DNA from 4 places in the Ancylobacter sp. FA202 genome. Region 4 is predicted to be linked to each of the others. Evidence: riboswitches for the same ligand, from Rfam matches in the RefSeq annotation. Region 4 holds a riboswitch; each other region holds the start of a gene.
The links. A riboswitch is a leader RNA that binds a small molecule or an ion and turns the genes downstream of it on or off. The one in region 4 is predicted to bind thiamine pyrophosphate.
Positions count from the first base shown of each region.

Region 1: another riboswitch for thiamine pyrophosphate. It lies ahead of thiC (phosphomethylpyrimidine synthase ThiC); the one in region 4 lies ahead of thiO (glycine oxidase ThiO).
Region 2: another riboswitch for thiamine pyrophosphate. It lies ahead of A3M1_RS0115045 (ABC transporter substrate-binding protein); the one in region 4 lies ahead of thiO (glycine oxidase ThiO).
Region 3: another riboswitch for thiamine pyrophosphate. It lies ahead of thiD (bifunctional hydroxymethylpyrimidine kinase/phosphomethylpyrimidine kinase); the one in region 4 lies ahead of thiO (glycine oxidase ThiO).

Region 1 is NZ_KB904818.1:836,798-840,730, reverse strand. It holds gene A3M1_RS0103780 (NUDIX hydrolase) at 71-514, opposite strand; gene thiC (phosphomethylpyrimidine synthase ThiC) at 572-2,389, opposite strand; TPP riboswitch at 2,486-2,613, opposite strand; gene A3M1_RS0103770 (lytic murein transglycosylase) at 2,732-3,933, shown strand, end outside.
Region 2 is NZ_KB904818.1:3,314,688-3,318,620, reverse strand. It holds gene A3M1_RS0115055 (siderophore-interacting protein) at 1-105, opposite strand, end outside; gene A3M1_RS0115050 (winged helix-turn-helix domain-containing protein) at 386-1,573, shown strand; TPP riboswitch at 1,780-1,896, shown strand; gene A3M1_RS0115045 (ABC transporter substrate-binding protein) at 1,968-2,918, shown strand; gene clcA (H(+)/Cl(-) exchange transporter ClcA) at 3,041-3,933, shown strand, end outside.
Region 3 is NZ_KB904818.1:4,977,919-4,981,851, reverse strand. It holds gene A3M1_RS0123195 (cytochrome c) at 1-101, shown strand, start outside; gene A3M1_RS0123190 (cytochrome b/b6 domain-containing protein) at 98-808, shown strand; gene A3M1_RS0123185 (DMT family transporter) at 876-1,802, shown strand; gene A3M1_RS0123180 (Lrp/AsnC ligand binding domain-containing protein) at 1,807-2,043, opposite strand; TPP riboswitch at 2,158-2,288, shown strand; gene thiD (bifunctional hydroxymethylpyrimidine kinase/phosphomethylpyrimidine kinase) at 2,347-3,153, shown strand; gene A3M1_RS0123170 (MFS transporter) at 3,226-3,933, shown strand, end outside.
Region 4 is NZ_KB904818.1:429,365-433,297, reverse strand. It holds gene A3M1_RS0101955 (MHYT domain-containing protein) at 1-1,823, shown strand, start outside; TPP riboswitch at 1,899-2,019, shown strand; gene thiO (glycine oxidase ThiO) at 2,071-3,105, shown strand; gene thiS (sulfur carrier protein ThiS) at 3,083-3,280, shown strand; gene A3M1_RS0101940 (thiazole synthase) at 3,294-3,933, shown strand, end outside.

The DNA.
Region 1 (3,933 bases), 410 kb from region 4:
CTGCCAATTCAACGTCTCGACGGGGGGCCCTTGCGGGCCCCCTTTTCGTTTGCGCGGCGCGATGCGCCGTTCAGCCGATCTCGCCCGGCAAGGCGAGGGCGAGGTCGGCGAGATACCCAACCTTGAGGCTGGCGCGGGGGCCGAGCCCGGCGAGGGCCAAACGGTCGAACCAGCGCGCCTCCAGCGCGTCGTCGGCGGCCACCGCCTCGCCCGCGCGCCAGCGGCACAGCACGGCGATCATCGCGAAATGATGGGCCAGGGCGCCGTCGGGGCCGTGTTCGATGAAATCAAGCACGGTGAGCAGGCGGGGCATGTCGGCATGGATGCCGGTTTCCTCGTGAAGCTCGCGCAAAGCTGCGTCGAGATGGGTCTCGCCCGGCTCGATGCGGCCGCCGGGAAAACCCCAGAGCCCCTGGTCGGGCGGATTGGCGCGGCGCACCAGCAGCATCTCCTCCCCCCGCGCCACAAGGGCGAGAACGGCGGCGACGGGGCGGACCGGAGGCGGCAAGGTCATCGCGGCGATACTCCTGAAGGGCGCGCGGCCGGAGAGGCCCGGCCGCGCGGGAAAAACCTACTCCGCCGCCGTCGCGTCGCGATAGATCTGGCCGCCGCCGGCGCGGAAGCGTTCGGCCATGTCCTCCATGCCCTGTTCCGCTTCCGCCTGCCGGGCGGTGTCCCGGATCTCGTGGCTGATCTTCATCGAGCAGAATTTCGGCCCGCACATGGAGCAGAAATGCGCCAGCTTGTGCGCCTCCTTCGGCAGCGTCTCGTCATGGAAGGCCATGGCGGTATCGGGGTCGAGGGCGAGGCTGAACTGGTCCTGCCAGCGGAACTCGAAGCGCGCCCGCGAGAGCGCGTCGTCCCAGGCGCGCGCCAGCGGGTGGCCCTTGGCGAGATCGGCGGCGTGGGCGGCGATCTTGTAGGTGATGACGCCGGTTTTCACGTCGTCGCGGTTGGGCAGGCCCAGATGCTCCTTCGGCGTGACGTAGCAGAGCATGGCGGTGCCGAACCAGCCGATCATCGCCGCGCCGATGGCGCTGGTGATGTGGTCATAGCCGGGAGCGATGTCGGTGGTCAGCGGCCCGAGCGTGTAGAACGGCGCCTCGCCGCAGGTGGCGAGCTGCTTGTCCATGTTGGCCTTGATCTTGTGCATGGGCACATGGCCGGGGCCCTCGATGATGACCTGGCAGTCGTGCTTCCAGGCGATCTGCGTCAGCTCGCCCAGCGTCTCCAGCTCGGCGAACTGCGCCGCGTCATTGGCGTCGGCGATGGAGCCGGGGCGCAGCCCGTCGCCGAGCGAGAAGGTGACGTCATAGGTGCGCATGATCTCGCAGATCTCGGCGAATCGCTCGTAAAGGAAACTCTCGCGGTGATGGGCGAGGCACCACTTCGCCATGATCGAGCCGCCGCGCGAGACGATGCCCGTCACCCGATTCGCGGTCAGCGGCACATGGGGCAGGCGCACCCCGGCATGGATGGTGAAATAGTCGACGCCCTGCTCGGCCTGCTCGATCAGCGTATCGCGAAACACCTCCCAGCTGAGATCCTCGGCAATGCCGCCGACCTTCTCCAGCGCCTGGTAGATCGGCACGGTGCCGATCGGCACGGGTGAGTTCCGCACGATCCAGTCGCGGATATTGTGGATGTTGCGCCCGGTCGAGAGGTCCATCACCGTATCGGCGCCCCAGCGGATCGCCCACACCATCTTGTCCACCTCGTCGGCGACCGAGGAGGTGACGGCGGAATTGCCGATATTGGCGTTGATCTTGACCAGGAAATTGCGGCCGATCGCCATCGGCTCCAATTCGCCATGGTTGATGTTGGCGGGGATGACGGCGCGCCCGCGCGCCACCTCGTCGCGCACGAATTCCGGCGTCACCACATCGGGAATGGCGGCGCCGAAATCCTCGCCGTCGCGGATGAGGTCACGCATCCGCTCGCGCAGGCCGTTCTCGCGCAGGGCGACATATTCCATCTCCGCCGTGACGATGCCGGCGCGGGCATAGGCCATCTGCGTCACCGCGCCGGACTTTGCCCGCAGCGGGCGGTGGCGCAGCGGGAAGGGGGCCACCAGCTTGTCGGCCGGGACATGGCCATTGTCCTCCGGCTTCACCGCGCGCCCGTCATAGACCTCTATATCACCACGCGCGCGCACCCAGGCGTCACGCGGGCGCGCGAGGCCCGCCGTGATGTCGATGGTGGCGTCCGCGTCGGTATAGGGGCCGGAAGCGTCATAGACCGCGAGGTTGGGCTCGTTTGCGGAGGGGTGCAGCAGGATTTCTCGGAACGGCACCCGAAAGCCGCGCGCCGGGCATTCCGCATAGATGCGGCGCGAGCCGGGAATGGGCCCAGTGGCGACGCTAAGGCTGCGGGGAGTTTTGGTCGGCATGGTGGATCTCCAGAACCAGAGGTTGGGGAGACCCGGGTGTTGTGACGCTGGGGAAGGATGGCGATGCCAGGCACGGGTGCATGCCCGCGCGTGGCGACGCCATTCGGTTCCGATCCCTTCGCCGGCATGACCCGGATCAGGTTCGAAGGGTCATCGCGTTGCCCTGCCTTGCGGCATGGCCGGCGCTCTCTCAGCCCCCTAGCGGGGCTCCCCTTGGAACGCCATGATCTTCGACGAAAGTCGTCTTCGGGTCAAATCGCGCTGAGCCGTCACCCTGCGGCTGCCGTATTTCCTGTAGATTGCTGATCACAACGAAACGATGCCTGAGATATCGGGGGACCCATGGCCAGCACGACGTTTCCGCCCCGCACTGCGACCCGCCGCGCGTTGATCGCCGGCGCGCTTGCCTTCGGTTTGCTCGCGCCTGCTGCGGCCTTCGCCCAGGACAATTGCGGGCGGACGGGCGCCGGCTTCGATGCCTGGCTCGCCGGCTTCAAGCAGCAGGCGGTGGCGGAAGGCGTGTCGCCGCGCACGGTCGCGGCCGCGCTCAACGGCGTGACCTACGCCCCCGACATTGTCGGCACCGATCGTGGGCAGAAGGTGTTCGGCCAGAGCTTCTTCCAGTTCTCCGACCGCATGGTCGCGAATTACCGCATCCAGCAGGGGCGCCAGAAGATTCAGGCCAATCCCGAGCTGTTCAGCCGGATCGAGCAGCAATTCGGCGTGCCGGGCGCGGTGCTGGTCGCCTTCTGGGGGTTGGAGACCGATTTCGGCGCTTTCATGGGCGACAAGCAGACGATTCGCTCGGTCGCCTCGCTGGCCTGGGACTGCCGGCGGGCGGAGATGTTCCGCACCCAGCTGATGGCGGCGCTGAAGATCATCGACCGGGGCGACCTGACCGTGCAGACCATGCGCGGCCCCTGGGCGGGCGAGCTTGGCCAATTCCAGTTCCTGCCCGACCATTATCTGAACTACGGCGTCGATTTCGACGGCGATGGAAAGGTCGATCTCATCCGCTCGGCGCCCGACGCGCTGGCCTCGGCGGCCAACTACATCAAGGCACTGGGCTGGAAGGCCGGCCAGCCCTGGCTGGAAGAGGTGAGCGTGCCGGCTAACCTGCCCTGGGACCAGGCGGACCTGTCGATCAAGATTCCCCGCGCGCAATGGGCGCGCATGGGCGTGGTGCGGGCCGGCGGCGGCCAGCTGCCCGCCGACCAGCTTCCCGCCTCGCTGCTGCTGCCGATGGGGCGGACCGGGCCAGCCTTCCTCGTCTACCCGAATTTCGACGTGTTCACCGAGTGGAACAACTCGCTGACCTACGCCACCTCGGCGGCCTATCTCGCCTCCCGCGTCGCCGGGGCGGGGCCGTTCAACCGGGGCCAGGGCGACAAGATCCCGGTGCTCTCCATGGCGCAGGCGAAGGAACTGCAGACGCTGCTCAACGCGCGCGGCCACCATGTCGGGCGGATCGACGGCATCATCGGCGCGGCGACACGGCAGGCGGTGAAGACCGAGCAGCAGCGGCTCGGCCTGCCGGCCGATTC
Region 2 (3,933 bases), 2.9 Mb from region 4:
CGTCACACGCTCTGTGGAGAGCACGGTGAGGCTGCGGCGCTTCGGCTCGAAGCGCTGGCGGTTCAGTGTGGGGGCAGCGGGGAAAACAGGGCTGGCAACGTTCATCTCAGGTCCTCTCCGGCCATGGACGCACCGGCAGGACAAAGCCGCGCCGATCACGCCCCGAAGGCCGTTCGATCATGCGCGTTGAGTGACGTTAACGCTTACGTGCACGCGCGCGGTTCACCGAGGATGCCGGGCGGCACTCTCAGCATGCACCGCGCTCCGCGTGCAGTGCTGCCTTTTTAGTTTCCTTGCCCGCGCCCCGCAATGGCCCTTCGCTCACGACCGCGCGCGTTTCGTACTCCATCTGTTCCAGCCGCGCGCCGCGTCCTAAGATCAGGGCATGACGATTCGCCTCGCCAATGCGGATGCACGCCGCGTCTTCCTCGCCACGCAGGGCCTCAGCCGCCCGCGCGGCGCGCTGAGCAAGGCCGGGCTGCTCGAACTCATCGAGACGATCGGCTTCGTGCAGGTGGACAGCATCGCCACGGTGGAGCGGGCGCACCATCACATCCTGTTCGCCCGCAACCCGAGCTACAAGCGCGAGCATCTCACCGCCCTGCTGGAGCGCGACGGCGCGCTGTTCGAGCACTGGACGCATGACGCGGCCATCATCCCCACCGCCTTCTTCCCGCAGTGGAAGCATCGCTTCGCCCGGGCGCGGGAGACGCTGGCGGCGCGCTGGCGCTCCTGGCACGAGAACGGCTTCGAGACCTATGTCGAGCATGTGCTGGAGCGGGTGCGCCGTGAAGGCCCGCTGATGGCGCGGGATTTCGAAACCGAAAAGCGGCCGCCCGGCGGCTGGTGGAACTGGCACCCGGAAAAGACCGCGCTGGAATATCACTGGCGCACCGGCGCGCTGGCCATTGCCGGCCGCGACGGATTCCAGAAGCGCTACGACCTCACCGAGCGCGTCATCCCCGCGCCGCACCGCCTGCCCGAAATGACGGGCGAGGCCTTCATCGACTGGGCCTGCACCTCGGCGCTGGAGCGGCTCGGCTTCGCCACCTCAGGCGAGATCGCCGCGTTCTGGGACCTCGTCACGCCGGAGGAGGCGAAAGTCTGGGTCGCCACCAACCGCGACCGGCTGGAGCCGGTGCTGGTCGAGGGCGTGGAAGGAAAGCCCCGCGCCTCGCATGCCTTCGCCGGCTGCGCCGCCCTTTTCGACTCCCTGCCCGCCCCGCCGGCGCGGCTGCGGGTGCTGAGCCCGTTCGACCCGCTGCTGCGCGACCGCGCCCGGGCGGAAAGGCTGTTCGGCTTCAGCTACCGCATCGAGGTGTTCGTGCCGGCGGAAAAGCGCGTCTATGGCTATTACGTCTTCCCGATTCTGGAAGGCGACCGGATGGTGGGGCGCATCGACATGAAGGCGGACCGCAAGGCCGGCACGCTCGATGTGCGCCGGCTCTGGCTGGAGCCTGGTGTGCGCGCTTCCGCCGGGCGGCTCGACGCGCTCGACACTGAGCTCGCCCGCCTCGGCCGTTTCGCCGGGGTGGAGCGCACGGTCTATCTCGATGGCTGGCGGGGGGAGTGAGGAGGCCGCCCCTTCGCCCCTCGAAAGGTCGCTCATCCCACCTTCAAGTCCCCCGTCCCCGCCCGCTCTCCCTCATCCCCGGGCTTGTCCCGGGGACCCAGACTTTCCACCGCGCCACCGGTCACTGGGTGCCCGGGTCAAACCCGGGCATGAGGGCCGCGCAGATGCCGCCCCATTTGCCCCTGCCCGGCCGCTCTGCTAGCCTCAAACCGTCCGAGGGGTGTCCCGCAGGCCGCAAGGCTGAAGGGGCTGAGATGGCAGCCGCCAGACCCTTTGAACCTGATCCGGGTCATGCCGGCGAAGGGACGGAGCGACGGCGGGGCCCTGCAGGACAGGCGTCCGCGCCGGATTTCCCCCGAAAGCTCGCGCCGGGTCTCCAACTGGGAGGAGATCCATGTTCAAGAACCTTGCCGCCCGCACCGGCGGCCTGCTGCTCGCCCTCACGCTCGGCCTCGCGCCAGCCATGGCGGCCGACAAGCTTACCGTCCTGCTCGACTGGTATGTGAACCCCGACCACGCGCCGCTGATCCTCGCGCAGGAGAAAGGCTTCTTCAAAGCCCGTGACCTCGATGTCGAGCTGGTCGCCCCGGCCGACCCTTCCGCCCCGCCGCGCCTCGTCGCCGCCGGCCAGGCCGATATCGCGGTCAGCTACCAGCCGAGCCTTTATCTCCAGGTGAAGGAAGGCCTGCCGCTGGTGCGCTTCGGCACGCTCATCTCTACCCCGCTCACCGCGCTGGTGGTGCTGAAGGATGGGCCGATCAAGACCATCGCCGACTTGAAGGGCAAGACGGTCGGCTATTCCGTCGCCGGGCTGGAGGACGCGCTGCTCGGCACCATGCTGGCGAGCGTCGGGCTGAAGCCCACCGACGTGACGATGATCAACGTCAATTTCGCCCTCTCCCCCGCGCTGGTGGCCGGCAAGGTCGACGCGGTGATCGGCGCCTACCGCAATTTCGAGCTCACCCAGATCCGGCTGGAGGGCAAGGAGGGCCGCGCCTTCTTCCCCGAGGAGCACGGCGTGCCGGTCTTCGACGAGCTGATCTATGTCGCTCACAAGGACAAGCTCGCCGATCCCCGGCTGAAGCGCTTCCTCGCGGCGGTGGAGGACGCCACCATCTACATCCTCAACCATCCGGACGAAGCATGGGGGCTGTTCATCAAGGCCAACCCGAAGCTCGACGACGAGCTGAACCGCACCGCCTGGACCGACACGCTGCGCCGCTTCGCCCACGCCCCGGCCGGACTGGACGCCGGACGCTATGCCCGCTTCGGCGAATTCATGAAGGGCCACGGCCTGATCGACACGGTCGAGCCGGTCGCGGTCTACGCGCCAACCCTGCCCTAGGCGCCTGCGTCCCGCCGTCATCCCCGGGCCGCGCCCGGGGATGATGTTGCTGATGGAACCTTCCGATCGCCGCCCAGCGATGCTAACCGATGCGGGGGCAGCTGGGATGCAGAGGGGCAGGCATGAGCAATGTGCCGTATCACGCAGTGGCAATCGGGATTGGCGCCATCGTCGGCGTTCTTGGTTCCGCCTTTCATGTCGGCGTCGAAAAGCTCACCGCCGCCTGGCCGGCCTATCTCGACACCGGCCTCGGCCTTGACGGCTTCCCCCTCTACGCCGCCGCCGCGCTGGTCGCCGCCGCGATGACGGTCGTCTCGCTCTGGCTGGTCCGGACCTTCGCCCCCGAGGCAAGCGGTTCCGGCGTGCCGGAGATCGAGGGCGCGATGGAAGGGCTGCGCGAGGTGCGCTGGCATCGCGTGCTGCCGGTGAAGTTCGTCGCCGGCCTGCTGTCACTCTCTTCCGGCATGGTGCTGGGACGCGAGGGGCCGACCATCCATATCGGCGCCTCCGTCGCCAAGGCGGCCTCCGATTTGATGAAATGGTCGGGCGAGGACATGCGCGGCCTGCTCGCCGCCGGCGGCGCGGCCGGCCTCGCCGCCGCCTTCAACGCGCCGCTGGCCGCCGTGCTGTTCGTCATCGAGGAGACGCGCCGGCAGTTCCCCTATTCCTCGCGCACCTATATCGCCGTGGTGCTGGCCTCGATCGCCAGCGCCATCGTCACCGAATATCTCACCGGCAGCCGGCCCTATATGCTGCTGGAAGCCGCGACCATCCCCTATGCCTGGCTGCCGGCCTTCGTGGTGCTCGGCGCCATCCTCGGCGTCTGCGGCTTCGTGTTCAACCGCACGCTGGTCTGGTCGCTCGACCATGTGCGCCGGCTCGGCATGCGCTTTTCCTTCTACATCTTCCCTACCATTGTCGGCCTCACGGTCGGCGTGCTGATGTTCGTGCGGCCGGAGGCGACGCAGGGCGGCGAGTTGCTGGCGGTGCAACTGACGCGGGAGAACCTGCCGCT
Region 3 (3,933 bases), 4.5 Mb from region 4:
CGCGCGCGGCGATCACCGACGAGGCCAGCTTCAAAGCCAATTTCCCCGGCGTGGTTCGCAATTGCGGCGGTTGCCACGACACTTACCGGCAGAAGAATTGACCGGCGCGTCCCTTTCCTCATCCACGCCGGTGACGATGCTGGCGTGGGACCTGCCGACGCGGCTGGCGAAATGGAGCCTTGCCGCGCTGGTCGGGCTCGCCTTCGCCAGCCGCTACTGGGGCGACGCGGCGCTGGTCTGGCACCAGTGGAACGGCCTGGCCATTCTGGTGGTGGTGGTTTTTCGCCTGCTCTGGGGGCTGGTCGGCGGCTCGACGGCGCGCTTTGCCGGCTTTGTCAGCGGCCCGGTGGCCGGGCTGCGCTATGCCATGAGCCTGCTCAAGGGCCGGCCGCCGCATTTCCTCGGCCACAACCCGCTGGGCGGCTGGATGGTGCTGGCGCTGCTGGCGATCGTGGCGGCGCAGGGGCTCACCGGCCTGTTCACCAGCGACGACATCATCGTCTATGGCCCGATGACGCCTGTCGTGAGCGACGCGACGATCCGCAGCGCTTCCGGCTGGCATCAGCGGCTCTACCCGTTCCTGCTGGCGCTGATCGGCCTGCATGTGCTGGCCAATCTCGCCTATTCGCTGTTCGGCCGCGACAACCTGATCCGCGCCATGATCACCGGCAGCAAGCCGGCGGCCAGCTATGCCGACCGGGCGCCGGCGACGCCGGGCGGGGTGGGGATGGCGCTCGCCTGCCTCGCCCTCGCGGGGCTCATCGTGTTCGGCGGTATCGCGCTGGCGGGAGGGCACCCCTTCCCGTGAAATAACACCTTCGGCCGGCTGGAGAGCCTCTTGCCGGGGCGGGTGAACCGTGCTCCATGGCGGCCCCATGAACGCGCTCAAGGGCATCGCGCTGCAGGTCGGCGCGACGTTTCTCTTCACCATCATGTCCGCCCTCGTCCGTATCGTCTCGGATCACGTTCCGACCGGCGAGATCGTCTTCTCGCGCTCGTTCTTCGCGCTGTTTCCGCTGCTGGCGCTGCTTGCCTGGCGCGGCGAGATCGGCGCGGCGGTGCGCACGGCGAATCCACTCGGCCATGTCGCACGCGGCACCATCGGCGTCTGCGCCATGGGGCTGAGCTTCGCGGCGCTGGCGCGCATTCCGCTGGCGGACGCCACCGCCATCGGCTTCGCCGCGCCGCTGCTCACCGTGATGCTGGCGGCGCTGCTGCTGCGCGAGCGGGTGCAGCTCTATCGCTGGGCGGCGGTGGTGGTGGGGCTCGGCGGGGTGGTGGTGATGCTGTGGCCGCATATGCACGGCTCGTTTGACACGCCCGGCCATATGTTCGGCGCGCTGTACGCGCTGATGGCTGCCGCCTTCACCGCCGGGGCGATGGTGCAGGTGCGCCGTCTCACCCAGACCGAGACGACGGCGTCGATCGTGTTCTATTTCCAGGCGTTGGCGGCGCTTGCCGGCCTTGCCACCGCCGGCTGGGGCTGGGTGCTGCCGAGCGGGCGCGAGGGGGTGCTGCTGCTGACGATCGGCTTCATCGGCGGGGTCGGCCAGATCCTGCTGACCGAGAGCTATCGCTACGCGCCGGCCTCGGTGGTGGCGCCCTTCGCCTATTCCGCCATGCTGTGGTCGCTGCTGCTCGGCTTCATCCTGTTCGCCGAGATTCCGCCGCTGCTGGTGCTGGTGGGCGGCGCCATCGTCATCGCCGCCGGGCTGTTCGTCATCTGGCGCGAGCGCCAGCTCGGCATCGACCGGACGCGCGAGGAGGCGGCGACCACGCCGCCCGCCGCGCCGGCGCCCTGACGCCTCAGAACGCCTTGAAGGTGATGAGGGTGCGGGTGTCCTGGATGCCCGGGAACAGCTGCACCTTCTCATTGACGAAATGGCCGATATCCGTGCCCTCAGGCACGTAGAACTTCACCAGCAGGTCGAACTCGCCAGCGGTGGAATAAATCTCGGAGGCGATCTCTGCGTCGGCGATGGCGTTCGCCACTTCATAGGCGCGGCCGAGCTGGCATTTGATCTGCATGAAGAAGGGAACCATCGCGGTCTTCCGGCTTGGGTCGGGAGGCCGATAGGAACCAGAAGCGCGGGGAGGGCGCAACCCCCAGTGCGGGGGGCGCTTGCGCGGGCGCGCGTCCTCGCCTATCTCGCGAGGACGATCACGTTGGGGTGCCCAAGGCGCGGTGGCGCGGCGGGCTGAGAGGTGAAGGCGGGCCGCGAGGCACGCTGCCAACCCACGAACCTGATCCGGGTCATGCCGGCGGAGGGAACGGATCGCGCGCGCTCGGGGCGGCTTTCCCCGTCGCGACGCCTCCGCCTCCCGCGCGGCGAGGGGAGGCGTAGCATGGCAGGCTCCACACCGATCGCGGTGACGATGGCAGGCTCGGACAGCGGCGGCGGCGCCGGCATCCAGGCCGATCTCAAGACCTTTTCCGCGCTCGGCGTCTATGGCGCCAGCGTCATCACCGCGCTCACCGCCCAGAACACGCGCGGCGTCACCGGCATTCACGACGTGCCAGCCGCCTTCATCGCCGCGCAGATCGACGCCGTGCTGTCCGATCTCGCGGTCAATGCGGTGAAGATCGGCATGCTCTCGCGCCCCGAGGCGATCCTTGCGGTGGCATCGGGCCTCAAGCGCCACGGCATGGCGACGGTCGTGCTCGATCCTGTCATGATCGCGGCCTCGGGCGACCGGCTGCTGGTGCCGGAGGCGATCGAGACGCTGCGCCGCGAATTGCTGCCTCAGGCGCTGCTGATTACGCCCAACCTGCCGGAAGCCGCCGCCCTGCTCGACTCGGCGCCGGCGCAGGACCTCGCCAGCGTAAGGGCGCAGGCGCAACTCCTGCTGGCGATGGGGCCGCGCGCGGTGTTGATCAAGGGCGGGCATGGCGAGGGGCCGGACAGCATCGACGTTCTGCTGGACGAAGACGGCTTCCTGGAACTTTCCGCGACGCGCATCGTCACCCGCAACACCCATGGCACCGGCTGCACGCTCTCCTCCGCCATCACCGCCGGGCTGGCCAAGGGACTGCCGCTGCGCGCGGCGGTGGCGGCGGCGAAGGACTATCTGACCCAGGCGCTGGCGCGCTCGGAAGAACTCGTCATCGGCCAGGGCCATGGGCCGGTGCACCACTTCCACGCGTGGTGGTGAGCACGGGTTGATGGCTCTCGCGCCTCGCGGCGCGGCCTGCTAAGCGAGGCGGCCTTTCCTGCGAGCCGCCTCGTGCCCCTCATCGCCCCCCGCCACGCCATCGCCGCCGTCTATGCCGGGCTGTTCTTCGGCATCGGCGTGTTCATGCCGTTCTTCCCGGTCTGGCTGGAAGGGCGCGGCTTCGATGCGTCGATGATCGCGCTGGCGCTGGCCGTGCCGCAGGTGGTGCGGCTCGTCACCATGCCGCTGGGCGGCCTGCTGGCCGATCGCACCGGCCGCCCGCGTGCCGCGCTCATCGTCTATGCCGCCGCCACCGCCCTGTGCTTTGCCGGCATCGCCTTCGCCCCGAGCGCCACCTTCATCCTGATCGGGCTGGGCCTTGCCGCCGTGTTCTGGCAGCCGAGCCTGCCGGTGCTCGACGCCTATGCGGTGGCGCGCCGGCGCGAGGGGCTGATCGACTATGGCCGGGTGCGGCTGTGGGGATCGGCGGCGTTCATCGGCGGAAACCTGCTGGCCGGCGGTCTGCTCGGCGGGGCGTTCGTCGTCGCGGTTCCACCCGATACGGTGATCTGGCTCATCGCCGGGGCGAGCGTCGCGGCGGCGCTGGCGGCGGCGACCCTGCGCGAGGTGCGCCCAGCGCCGCACGAGACGGCGCGTCCCCGCGGTTTCGTCCTCGCCGGTCTCGCGCCGGTGCTGTTCGTCGGCATGGCGGCGGCGGCGCTGGTGCAGGGCTCGCATGCCGTGCTCTACGCCTTCGCTTCGCTGATGTGGCAGGGCAAG
Region 4 (3,933 bases):
TTCAGCGCGCCATCGCCGCGCTGGCGCTCGGCTTTGGTATCGCCGGAATGCACTACGTGGCGATGCTAGGCGTGACATTCACCGGCCATGGCGATGTCCATGACTCCGCCCAGGCGGCCAGCGCCGCAATGGCGGGTGGGATCGGCAATGCCGCGCTTGTCGCCGTGGTCACGGCCGCGACCTTCGCCATCTTCATCGCCCTCTTGCTCGCCGCCGCCTATGACCGCCGGGTCGCGGTGCTGGCCGACCGAGAGGCCGGGGTGTGGCGCGAGAGCGAGGAACGTTACCGCAACCTCTATCGCCGCACGCCGCTGCCGCTGCACTCGCTTGGGCCGGATGGCTGCATCGCTCAGGTGAGTGACCGCTGGCTTAGCCTGCTTGGTTACGCGCGCGAGGAGGTAATAGGGCGGCCATTGACTGATTTCATGACCGCCGATTCGGCGCGTCGCCGCACCGAGGAGCATTGGCCGCGCCTGCTCGACACCGGCGAATTGCGGGAAGCGGAGTACAGGCTCATCGCCAAGGACGGGCGCGTGCTCGACTGCGTGCTTTCCGCCGTTGCGGAACGTGACGCCGACGGCACTCTCAAGAACACTCTGTGCGGCCTTGTCGACGTAACTGAGCGCCGCGCGACCGAGGACGCCCTGCGCCAGGCGCAGAAACTGGAGGCCGTCGGCCAGCTCACCGGCGGCATCGCGCATGATTTCAACAATCTCCTCGCCGTTGTTCTCGGCAATCTCGAGCTCGCCGCCAAGCGCGCGCCGGAGGATGCGCGGCTGCGTTCATTGCTCGGCAATGCGATGCAGGCCGCCCAGCGCGGTGCCGCGCTCACCCAGCGCATGCTGGCCTTCGCGCGACGTCAGGACCTGAAGCCTGCGGCGGTCGATGTGCCCGAGCTGGTGCTCGGCATGGCCGAGATGATGCGCCGCTCGATCGGTCCAAGTGTCCGGATTGAAACCCGTTTTCCGCTCGGATTGCCTTTGGCGCGGGTGGATGCCAACCAGCTTGAACTTGCCTTGTTGAATCTTGCGGTGAACGCGCGGGACGCGATGCCGGAGGGTGGAGTGATCACCATCGCCGCGCGCGACGAAGTCGTCCCCGCGCCCGGGTCCAACGCGGTGGCGGAACCCGGCGGGCTGAGGCCCGGCCATTATTTCTGCCTTTCGATTGGCGATAGTGGCAGCGGCATGGACGCGGAGACGCTGGCGCGCGCCGCCGAACCGTTCTTCACCACCAAGGGAGTAGGCAAGGGCACCGGGCTCGGCCTCGCCATGGTGCACGGCCTTGCCGCGCAGTCGGATGGAAGGCTGGTGCTGGAGAGCAAGCCCGGATTGGGCACCACGGCGACAATCTATCTGCCGGTTGCGGAGGTGGCGCGGGCGGCTGCCACGGCCTCGGTCGAGGATGAAGGCGGCGTACCGGATGGCGAGGAAGGGGCGCGGCGCGTTCTGGTTGTTGACGACGATCCGCTCGTACTGTCGGCCACCGGCGCCATGCTGGAGGATCTCGGCTGCGCGGTGACCGAGGCCTCGTCCGCCCGCGAAGCGCTGGACCTGCTCGAATCCGGCGTCGCCTTTGATGTCGTGCTGACCGACCAGGCCATGCCTGACATGACCGGCGTGCAGATGGCGGCGGTGATCGACCAGCGCTGGCCGGGCCTGCCGCTGATCCTCGGCACCGGCTATGCCGAGCTTCCCGCCGATGCCAAGGCCGGGATGCCGCGCCTGGGAAAACCCTTTAGCCGCGAGGCTTTGCGGCGTGCTATCGTACTGGCGACGCGCCCGGTGCCCGACAATGTGGTGCCGCTGCCCCGTCGCGGCTGAGGCCCCGCGACCCCCTCGGCATGGTGGGAATGTTGGGCCAGCGACGGTGACATTCGCCGGCTGAGTGATTATATCCAGACTGTCCGGGGGAGCCTCGTCAGGAGGCTGAGAGGCCATCGGCGCGTTCTGCGCGGCATGGCGACCCTTTGAACCTGATCCAGTTGACACTGGCGGAGGGAGGGAGTGCATGACTTCCACGCAGACTGAATCCACTGAGAAAACAACACCTTGGCAGGGCGCGAACGCCATGCGGGTGCGGATCGTCGGCGCCGGCGTCGCCGGGCTCACCTGCGCCCACGCCTTTGCCGCGCGCGGCGCGGAAGTCACTGTGATCGAACGCAAATCCGGCTCGGGACAGGGCTGCTCCTGGTATGCCGGCGGCATGCTGGCGCCTTGGTGCGAGCGCGAGAGCGCCGAGCCGATCATCGCCGAACTGGGCCATGAATCGCTCGCCTATTGGCGCGCGAGCGTGCCTGATGTGCCCAATGAGGGCTCGCTGGTGCTGGCGCCGCCGCGCGATCTACCTGATCTTAAACGGTTTTCCCGCCGCACCGAGGCGTTTGAGTGGGTCGACGGCGCCCGTATTGGCGCGCTGGAGCCGGACCTCGAAGGGCGCTTCGACCAGGGGCTGTTCTTCCCCACCGAGGCGCATCTGGAGCCGCGCAAGGCACTCGCCGCGCTCACCCGCCTTCTGGTCGAGGAGTATCAGGTTGCCTTCCGCTTCGCAGCTGAAGGGGTGGGTAATCAGTGCAGTGAGGTGGACGATCAGTGCAGTGAGGCCAATGAGGCCGACCTCGTGGTCGACTGCCGCGGGCTGGCGGCGCGCGACACGCTGGCCGACCTGCGCGGCGTGAAGGGCGAGATGCTGGTGCTCTATTCCACCGAGATTTCGCTCAAGCGCCCGGTCCGGCTGCTGCACCCGCGCATACCGGTCTACATCGTGCCGCGCGGCGACGGGCATTTCATGATCGGGGCGACCTCGATCGAGAATGACGAGCGCGGCCGCGTCACCGGGCGGTCGATGCTGGAGCTGCTCGGCGCGGCCTATGCGCTGCACCCCGCCTTTGGCGAGGCGGAAATCGTCGAGATCGGCGCGGATGTGCGCCCGGCCTTTCCCGACAATCTGCCGCGCCTGCGCAAGCGCGGCAACACGCTCTATATCAACGGTCTCTACCGGCACGGCTTCCTCGCGGCGCCGGCGCTGGCGCGCCGCGCGGCGGAGGTCGCGTTTGACGGGGCGTATTTCCCGGAGGTGATGGATGAAGATCATCGTCAATGGTGAGCCGGCCGACACCGCTGCCGGCACGCTGGCAGGCCTGCTGGCCGAGCTTGAAATGGCCGACGCCATTGTGGCGACGGCGCTGAATGGCGACATGGTCCGTGCCGCCCGGCGCGGGGCAACCCCGCTCGCCGAGGGCGACCGGGTGGAAATTCTCGCCCCGATGCAGGGCGGATGAGAGGGAGGTCCTCATGGATGCGATGACCCACAAGGCGACGGCTTCGGTGGCCGACCCGGTGACGTTCTACGGCACGGATGTGACCTCGCGCCTGCTGCTGGGCACGGCGCAATATCCCTCGCCGGCGATCCTCGCTGAGGCGATCCGCGCCAGCGGCACCGAGATCGTCACCGTCTCGCTGCGCCGCGAATCGGGGGCGGCGAAGGCCGGCCAGAGCTTCTGGCAGCTGATCCGCGATCTCGGGGTCAAGGTGCTGCCCAACACCGCCGGCTGCCGGACGGTGAAGGAAGCGGTGACCACGGCGGAAATGGCGCGCGAGCTGTTCGGCACCCCCTGGGTGAAGCTGGAGGTGATCGGCGAGGATGACACGCTGCAGCCTGATGTGTTCGGCCTGGTCGAGGCGGCGCGCATCCTTTCGCGCGACGGCTTCCAGGTGTTCCCCTACACCACCGAGGACCTGGTGGTGGCGGAAAAGCTGGTTTCCGCCGGTTGCGAGGTGCTGATGCCCTGGGGGGCGCCGATCGGCTCCGGGCGCGGGCTCAACAATCCCTATGGGCTGCGCTCGATGCGGGCGCATTTCCCCGGCATTCCGCTTGTCGTGGATGCCGGCGTCGGCCTGCCCTCGCATGCGGCGGCGGCGATGGAGCTGGGCT